2 regions of the Amnibacterium soli genome follow, and region 2 is predicted to be linked to the other one. Evidence: predicted binding sites of a transcription regulator. Region 2 holds the regulator's gene; the other holds the start of a gene.

Region 1 (4,408 bases), on a different contig from region 2:
CGTCCAGCACCTGCAGCAGCAGGTTGAACACGTCGGGGTGGGCCTTCTCGATCTCGTCGAGCAGGATCACCGAGTACGGGTTCCGGCGGACGCGCTCGGTTAGCTGACCGGCCTCGTCGTAGCCGACGTATCCCGGAGGGGCACCGATCAGCCGGCTCACGGTGTGCCGCTCGCCGAACTCGCTCATGTCGAAGCGCTGCATCGCCGTCTCGTCGCCGAAGAGGCTGGAGGCGAGGGCCTTCGCCAGCTCGGTCTTGCCGACGCCGGTCGGGCCGAGGAACAGGAAGCTGCCCACGGGCCGGTTCGGGTCGCCCATGCCGGTCCGGCTGCGCCGGACGGCCTTGGCGATCGCGGAGACGGCCGGGTCCTGGCCGATCACGCGCTCGTGCAGCTCGGACTCGAGCTTCGCGAGCCGGGACCGGTCGGCCTCGGTGAGGCGGGTGGCCGGGATGCCGGTCGACCGGGAGACGACGCCGGCGATCTCCGCCTCGTCGACCACGGCGGCCTCGTCCGTGCTGCTCGGCGCCGAGTCCGCCGACGCGATGCGCGCCTGCACGGCCTCGATCTCGTCGCGGAGGTGCGACGCCTCCTCGTACCGCTCGTCGGCCACCGCGCGGCCCTTGTCCGCCTCGAGCTCGGCGACCCGCGCCTGCAGGGCGGCCACGTCCACGCGCACGCCGAGGGCGAGCCGACGGCGGGCGCCGGCCTGGTCGATCAGGTCGATCGCCTTGTCGGGCAGGAACCGGTCGGTCACGTAGCGGTGCGACAGCTCGACGGCGGCGCGGACGGCCTCGTCGGTGAAGCGCACCCCGTGGTGCTCCTCGTACCGGGACTTCAGCCCGTCGAGGATGCGCACGGCGTCCTCGACGGACGGCTCGCCGATGGTCACGGGCTGGAAGCGGCGCTCGAGCGCGGCGTCCTTCTCGATCCGGCGGTACTCCTTCAGCGTGGTCGCGCCGATCAGGTGCAGGTCGCCCCGCGCCAGGCGCGGCTTGAGCACGTTGCCCGCGTCCATGCCGCCCTCGCCGCCGGCGCCCGCGCCGACGACCGTGTGGATCTCGTCGAGGAAGACGAGCAGCTCGTCCTTGTGCTCGGCGATCTCGGACACGACCTTGGTGATGCGCTCCTCGAAGTCGCCGCGGAAGCGGGTGCCCGCGACCATGCCGGGCAGGTCGAGGGAGACGACGCGCTTGCCGCGCAGCGCCTCGGGCACGTCGCCGTCCACGATGCGCTGAGCGAGGCCCTCGACGATCGCGGTCTTGCCGACGCCGGGCTCGCCGATCAGCACCGGGTTGTTCTTGGTGCGCCGCAGCAGGATCTCGACGGTCTGCTCGATCTCGAGCGCGCGGCCGATCACCGGGTCGAGTCCGCCCGCCTCCGCCTTCGCGGTGAGATCGACGCCGTACTTGTCGAGCGTCGGGGTGCCGGTCTCGGACTCGGCGACCTCGCGGGCCTCGGCGGCGTGCTCCGCGATCGACTGCAGCGAGTCGGGCGTGACGCCGAACGACGCGAGCAGCTGGCCGGGGGTGCCCTGCTGGTTCGCGACGTACGCGAAGAACAGGTGCTCGGGGTCGACGTAGGTGGAGCCGGAGGCCCGGGCGACCTGTGCGGCCTCGAGCAGCGAGCGCTGCGCGGCGCCCGTCAGCGACGGAGTGCCGTCCGTGCGGGCGGAGCCGCCGGCGGGCATGCGCTGCTCGATCGCGCGGACGAGCCCGTCCACGTCGATCCCGGCGGCGCGGAGGGTGCTCTCGCCCTCCTCCGTGAGGACGAGACCGCGCAGCAGGTGCAGCGAGTCGACCTCGTCGTGGCCGTGCTCGACGGCGTAGCGGACGGCGCCGCCGAGGAGCTCGTGGGTCCGCTTGCTGAGCAGGCGGGAGATGTCGATGGGGCGGCCGGAACGCTGACCGCTGAGCATCCGCGACAGGGCTGCTGCCAGCTCATCGTCGAAACGTCCGTCGTCGCCGGAGCCGAAGTACTGAGGCAAAGGGTCCTCCTAGTGGAACTTGAGCGCCTTCGACTCAAGTCAACGCAGGAGTGCCCTCCGCATTCCCGCTTCCCGCCACGGGTTCGACGGACGGCCGCCGCCGCCGGCACCCGAATCGGCGCGCACCGGCCAGTCGCGGTGCTTCCGTCCCCCGTCCGGGGAAGGATCATCCCGAGGTCACGGTCGGGGCACGGTCCCGGCGGGTGTCCCCACACCGCGAGCCGTCGATGAGAGCGTAGGAACGTGGACAGCAGCCGACCGCACGACCCCCGCCTGTACCGCGGGCAGCCGAGCGCGGCGTACCCGCAGACGGCGAACCGGACCCCGGATCAGCCGCCCAGGCGCACCTCGCCCTCGGTGTACCCGTACGAGCAGCCGCGCGCGACCTCGACCTACCCGTACGAGCAGCAGGCTCCTCGTCAGGCGCCGGTCGCGCAGCACCCGGCGCTCCGGCCCGAGCCGCAGCAGCCCGCCGCGCGCGCCGACCGACGGAACCCCGCGCCCCGCCGCACGCTCGGCGTCCTGGCGTTCGCGGTGCTGACGGCGATGAGCCTGCCGCTGCACATCGCGGCCATCTTCTTCATCTACGTCGAGTTCGAGAGCCCCGGCGACCCCGTGATGGCCGCGCTGCTCGTCGGCGGCGCGTTCCTCGGCTCCTTCGCGGCGCTGTTCGTCACCGGGCTGCTCGCGCAGCTCGTCGGCGGATTCCCCGGCCGCTGGAGGGCGCGCATCACCTTCGCGACCCTGTCCGGCGTCATCGCGCTGGTCGTCGCGTACTTCGCGGCGCTGCAGCTCTTCTAGTCGCCGGCCCCGCGCGGGCTCAGCGCTCGGCGAGCAGCGCGGCGGGCACCGCGGTCGCACCGGCGACGGCGAGCACCGACTGCCACGCTCCGAGGCGCTTCGCGAGCGGGTGCGAGCCGCCGAACGCGCCCAGGTAGATCAGCACGACCGCTGCGGCGCGCCACGGACCGCCGCTGCGGTTCACGAGCACGAAGACGGCCGCCCCGACGGCGCCGAGGACGCCGCCTCCCGCGGCCCGGACCCCGGTGGCGCGGGCGACGCCGTAGCCGCCGAGCAGGCCGGCGGAGGTGAGCAGGGGCACGAGCAGACGGTTCACGCCTCCGATCCTGCCCGCTCCTCCACCGGAGCCCGCCGGGAGCGGCTCACGCCGTCGGGCTCCCGGCGATGTTGATCAGCCAGGAGACGCCGAACCGGTCGGTCAGCATGCCGAAGCTGTCGCCCCACGGTGCCTTCTCGAGCGGCTGGGCGATGTCGGCGCCCTCGCTGAGCGCGGTCCACCAGCGGGAGAGCAGCGTCTCGTCGTCGCCGGAGAGGGAGACGGAGAAGGTGTTCTCGCCGGGCGTGTACGGCATGTGGCTCGGCACGTCGGACACCATCAGCAGCGGGGCGTTCGGCCCCTGGAGCTGGCCGTGCATGAGCAGGTCCTCCTCGCCCTCCGCGACGGGCATGCCGTAGTCGCGGAACGAGCTGACGCGCTGCTCGCCGCCGAAGACGGACTGGTAGAAGGCGAGCGCATCGCGGGCGGTGCCCCGGAAGTTCAGGTACGGGTTCAGGTTCGCGGTCACGTCGGCTCCTCCACTCGATCGGGTGGCTCCACCTTGGCAGCACCGCCCGTGCGGGTCGAGGGTCAGGAGGGGGCCATGCGGTAGACCGCGCCGGCTTCGTCGTCGGTGACGTAGACGGCACGATCCGGCCCGGCGACGGCGGCGACCGGGCGCCCCCAGCGGTTGCCGTCCGCGGCCTGGAAGCCGGTGAGCAGCGGCTGCGCGGGCTGCAGGGTGCCGTCGCGCCACGGCAGGAAGGCGACCTCCGGCGCGCGCGGCGGCGTGCGGTTCCAGGAGCCGTGCACGCCGACCAGGGCGCCCGGACCGGCCGGCACCACCCCGGCGCCGACGAAGCTCATGCCGAGCGGTGCGGAGTGCGCGGGGAGCCCCTGCTCCACGCGGGGGAGCGCGTCGCAGTCGAGCCGGCTGCCGTCCGCGTTCGTCTCGCGGTCCCGCACGAACCCGCGATTGGTGAACGCGAAGGCGGTGCCGGCCGCCCCGGGATCGACGTCCGGGTCGGGGTTGCAGTAGGGCCAGCCGAGGTCGCGCCCCGCGGTCAGCTTCGCGACGGGCTCGAGCGGATGGTCGTTCACGTAGGGCTGCAGCACGGCGCCGAGGTCGGAGCCGCCCGAGCCGTCGTAGGCGCGGTCGTAGGGGTAGGCGATGCGGTCGCGGTTGTTCACCGCGGTCCAGACGGCGCCGTCCGGCGCGATCGCGAGCCCCGTGCCGTTGCGCACCCCGCGCGCGAAGACGGTCGTCCGCCCGCCCTGCACGCGCAGGATCGACGCGCGCTCGGGGGAGGCGGAGCGGTCCTCCGCGGAGGCGTTGCCGGTGCTGCCGACCGACACGTACAGCGCGC
Region 2 (4,408 bases):
GACAAGAACCAGCCGGAGGGGGCGCCCGAGGAGGGCGCCCCCCAGGGCGACGGTGGCCAGAACGACGAGAACTGGATCCAGGCCGAGGGGCCGGACGTCGAGACGTCGCTCAACGACGCCGACCAGGCGTTCCTGAACGGGGAGGGCGACCTCCCCGCCGGGACCGGGCCGGACGGCACCCCGCAGGACAGCGAGCACCTCGCCGACCTGCGCCGCGTGACGGCGGAGTACGCCAACTACCGGCGCCGCACCGAGCGCGAGCGCGACGCGCTGCGCGACCGTGCCACGGGCGACGCCGCGCGGGCGTTCCTGCCGGTGCTCGACGACCTGGACCGGGCGGAGGCGCACGGCGACCTCGCCGAGGGCGGCCCCCTCACCGCGATCGCGCAGAAGCTGCGCGGCGCCGTCGCGAAGCTCGGCATCACGCCCTACGGCGAGAAGGGCGAGCTCTTCGACCCGCACCAGCACGACGCGATTTTCCAGCGGGAGAGCCCCGACGTGACCAGCCCCACCGTGTCCGACGTGGTCGAGCGCGGCTACCGCATCGGCGAGACGACGCTCCGCGTGGCGAAGGTCGTCGTCGACACCCCCTCCGGGAGCTGAGCCGTGGCGAGTCAGGACTGGTTCGAGAAGGACTTCTACGCGGTCCTCGGAGTCGACAAGTCCGTCTCGCAGGCCGACCTGAAGAAGGCCTACCGGAAGCTCGCGCGGCAGTACCACCCCGACTCGAACCCCGGCGACGCGAAGGCGGAGGCGCGGTTCAAGGAGATCTCCGAGGCGTACAGCGTGCTGTCCGACGAGGAGCAGCGGCAGGAGTACGACCAGATCCGGGCCATGGGCTCGGGCGCCCGCTTCACGGCGGGCGGGGCCGGCGGCCAGAGCGGCGGCGGCTTCGAGGACGTGTTCGGCAACCTGTTCGGGCAGGGCACTCGCACGAGGACCAGCACCCGCGGAGGCGGGTTCGAGGACATCCTCGGCGGGATGTTCGGCAACGGGGGAGGCTTCGGCCAGACCTCGGGCGGGTTCCGCGGGTTCGGGGGGCCCACCCCCGGGCGCGAGGTGACCGCCACGACGAGCATCGACTTCCTCACCGCCACGAAGGGCGACACCGTCACCCTGTCCGGCGGCAACGGCAAGCCGATCACCGTCCGCATCCCGGCCGGCGTGACCGACGGCCAGAAGCTCAAGCTGCGGGGCAAGGGCGAACCGAGCCCCGACGGCGGCGAGCCGGGCGACCTCGTGCTCACGGTCCGCGTGGACAAGCACCCGGTCTTCGAGCGCGAGGGCCTCAACCTCAGGGTGAACGTTCCGGTGACGTTCGCGGAGGCGGCCCTCGGCGCGACGATCGAGGTGCCCGTGCTCGGCGGCGACCCGGTGCGCATGAAGGTGCCGGCCGGCACCTCCAGCGGCCAGGTGCTGCGGCTGAAGGGCCGCGGCGTCGAGACGCCGAAGGGCACGGGCGACCTGCTGGCCCGGGTCGAGGTCGCGGTGCCGAGCCACCTGTCCGCGGCGCAGAAGGAGGCGCTCGACGCCTTCGCCGCCGCCTCCGGCGACGACAACCCGCGCGACGACCTGCTGGCCAGGGCCCGCGCATGACCGGTCGTGTCCACGGATCAGGGGAATCGGCCGGACCGATTCCCCCGATCCGCGGACACCGACGACAGCTGGAGCAGTGATGGAAGCGGACGACCCGATCTTCCCCATCGCCGCGGCCGCGGAGCTCGCGGGCATGCACCCGCAGACGCTGCGGCAGTACGACCGGCTCGGCCTCGTGGTGCCGCGCCGCACCTCCGGCAAGTCCCGCCGCTACTCGCTGCGCGAGGTCGCGCAGCTGCGGGAGGTGCAGCGCCTGTCGAGCGAGGGCGTCTCGCTCGAGGGCATCAAGCGCGTGCTCGAGCTCGAGAACGAGGTCGTGAGCCTGCGCGACCGGGTGCGCCAGCTCGAGACGGCGCTCGCCAACGAGCTGCTGTCCCGCCCGGGCGCCCGCGTGTTCGCGTCGTCCCCCCAGGGAGACGTGGTGCCGTTGCGGCACGGCACCCGTGCCGCTCGTCGCACCGAGGTGATGGTGTGGCGCCCTCGCTCCATCGAGTCGGAGTAGGGTCGGAATACACCTGAGCGTGGTGCGCTCAACTCTGCAGGAGTCGGATCCGCGAGAGCGGACGCCGACGGACCTCCTCCATCCGCTTCCTCCTGAAGGCAGGACACATGGCCAACATGCGCGGCGCGGCTGCTCCGCAGGAGAACGCCAAGAGCGCCCTCCAGCAGTACGGCATCAACCTCACCGAGATCGCGCGAGCCGGCAAGCTCGACCCGGTCATCGGTCGCGACAGCGAGATCCGCCGGGTGAGCCAGGTGCTCACGAGGCGCACCAAGAACAACCCCGTGCTGATCGGCGAGCCCGGCGTCGGCAAGACCGCCGTCGTCGAAGGGCTCGCGCAGCGCATCGTCGCCGGCGACGTCGCCGACTCGCTGAAGAACAAGCAGCTCGTCTCCCTGGACCTGGCCGCCCTGGTCGCCGGCGCGAAGTACCGCGGCGAGTTCGAGGAGCGGTTGAAGGCCGTGCTGAAGGAGATCAACGACTCCGACGGCCGCATCATCACCTTCATCGACGAGCTGCACACCCTCATGGGCGCCGGCGGCGGCGAGGGCAGCGTCGCGGCGTCGAACATGCTGAAGCCGATGCTCGCCCGCGGCGAGCTGCGCATGATCGGCGCGACGACGCTCAACGAGTACCGCGAGTACATCGAGAAGGACGCCGCGCTCGAGCGCCGCTTCCAGCAGGTGTTCGTGGGCGAGCCCTCGGTCGAGGACTCCGTCGCGATCCTCCGCGGGTTGAAGGAGCGCTACGAGGCGCACCACAAGGTCGCGATCGCCGACTCGGCGCTCGTCGCGGCCGCCTCGCTCTCGAACCGCTACATCTCCTCCCGCCAGCTGCCCGACAAGGCGATCGACCTGATCGACGAGGCGGCGAGCCGGCTGCGGATGGAGATCGACTCCGCCCCGGTCGAGATCGACGAGCTGCGACGCTCCGTCGACCGGTTGAAGCTCGAGGAGCTGGCCCTCAAGCGCGAGAAGGACGACGCCTCCCGCGACCGCCTCGAGAAGCTCAGGGCGGACCTCGCCCGTCGCGAGTCGACCCTGAAGGAGCTGCAGACGCGGTGGGACCGCGAGCGCGCGGACCTCAACCGCGTCGGGAACCTGAAGGAGAAGATGGACGGGCTGCGCATGCGCGCGGACCGGGCGCAGCGCGAGGGCAATCTGGAGGAGGCCTCCCGCCTGCTCTACAGCGAGATCCCCGTGATCGAGCGCGACCTCGCGGCCGCCGAGCGCGCCGAGGACGACCCCGACGTGCAGCGCATGGTCAACGACCACGTCACGGACGAGGACATCGCCGCGGTCGTCGCCCAGTGGACGGGCATCCCGATGGGGCGCCTGCTGCAGGGTGAGACGCAGAAGCTGCTGCGCCTCGAGGCCGAGCTCGGCAAGCGCCTGATCGGCCAGAAGGCGGCCGTGCGCGCCGTCGCGGACGCGGTGCGCCGCACCCGCGCGGGCATCGCCGACGCCAGCCGGCCCACCGGCTCGTTCCTGTTCCTCGGCCCGACCGGCGTCGGCAAGACCGAGCTCGCCCGGGCGCTCGCCGAGTTCCTGTTCGACGACGAGCGCGCCATGGTGCGCATCGACATGAGCGAGTACGGCGAGAAGTTCTCCGTCTCGCGCCTGGTCGGCGCCCCTCCCGGCTACGTCGGCTACGAGCAGGGCGGCCAGCTGACGGAGGCCGTGCGGCGCCGTCCGTACTCGGTGATCCTGCTCGACGAGGTCGAGAAGGCGCACCCGGAGGTGTTCGACGTCCTGCTGCAGGTGCTGGACGACGGCCGCCTCACCGACGGCCAGGGCCGCACGGTCGACTTCCGCAACACGATCCTCGTCCTCACGTCGAACCTCGGCAGCCAGTACCTCACCGACCCGTCGCTGTCGGCGGAGCAGAAGGAGGAGGCCGTCCAGGCGATGGTGCGGCAGGCCTTCAAGCCGGAGTTCGTGAACCGCCTCGACGACATCGTGGTGTTCCAGACGCTGACCGAGGACGACCTCGCGCAGATCGTCGAGCTGTACATCGACCGGCTGTCGCGCCGGCTCAGCGACCGGCGGCTGCAGCTGGCGGTGACGCCGGAGGCGCGGCGCTGGCTCGCGGAGCGCGGCTACGACCCGATGTACGGCGCCCGGCCGCTGCGCCGCCTCATGCAGCGGGAGATCGACGACCGCCTCGCGCGGGCGCTGCTCGCCGGCGAGGTGCGCGACGGCGACGCCGTGCGGGTGGACGTGGACCCGGTGGACGACGCCCTCGTCGTCGGCCGCTTCGAGGTCCCGGTCGCCTGACGACCCTCCCGGATCCGGTGCTGCGGCGCACCAC

What was found. Region 2 encodes HspR, which represses chaperone genes until heat shock. Its sites were predicted from a motif close to AAGTTGAGTCNNNNNGACTCAACTT; they were not measured.
Region 1: ABEA53_RS04525 (ATP-dependent Clp protease ATP-binding subunit) is a predicted target of HspR. The motif match lies at 2,001-2,025, and genes of this name have one in related genera.

What each region holds. Positions count from the first base shown of each region.
Region 1 is NZ_BAABLP010000002.1:111,757-116,164, forward strand. Features, by position in the region: gene ABEA53_RS04525 (ATP-dependent Clp protease ATP-binding subunit) at 1-1,984, opposite strand, end outside; gene ABEA53_RS04530 (hypothetical protein) at 2,228-2,785, shown strand; gene ABEA53_RS04535 (hypothetical protein) at 2,805-3,101, opposite strand; gene ABEA53_RS04540 (VOC family protein) at 3,148-3,570, opposite strand; gene ABEA53_RS04545 (PQQ-dependent sugar dehydrogenase) at 3,633-4,408, opposite strand, start outside.
Region 2 is NZ_BAABLP010000004.1:180,427-184,834, forward strand. Features, by position in the region: gene ABEA53_RS10345 (nucleotide exchange factor GrpE) at 1-603, shown strand, start outside; gene ABEA53_RS10350 (DnaJ C-terminal domain-containing protein) at 607-1,596, shown strand; gene ABEA53_RS10355 (heat shock protein transcriptional repressor HspR) at 1,676-2,098, shown strand; gene ABEA53_RS10360 (ATP-dependent Clp protease ATP-binding subunit) at 2,206-4,374, shown strand.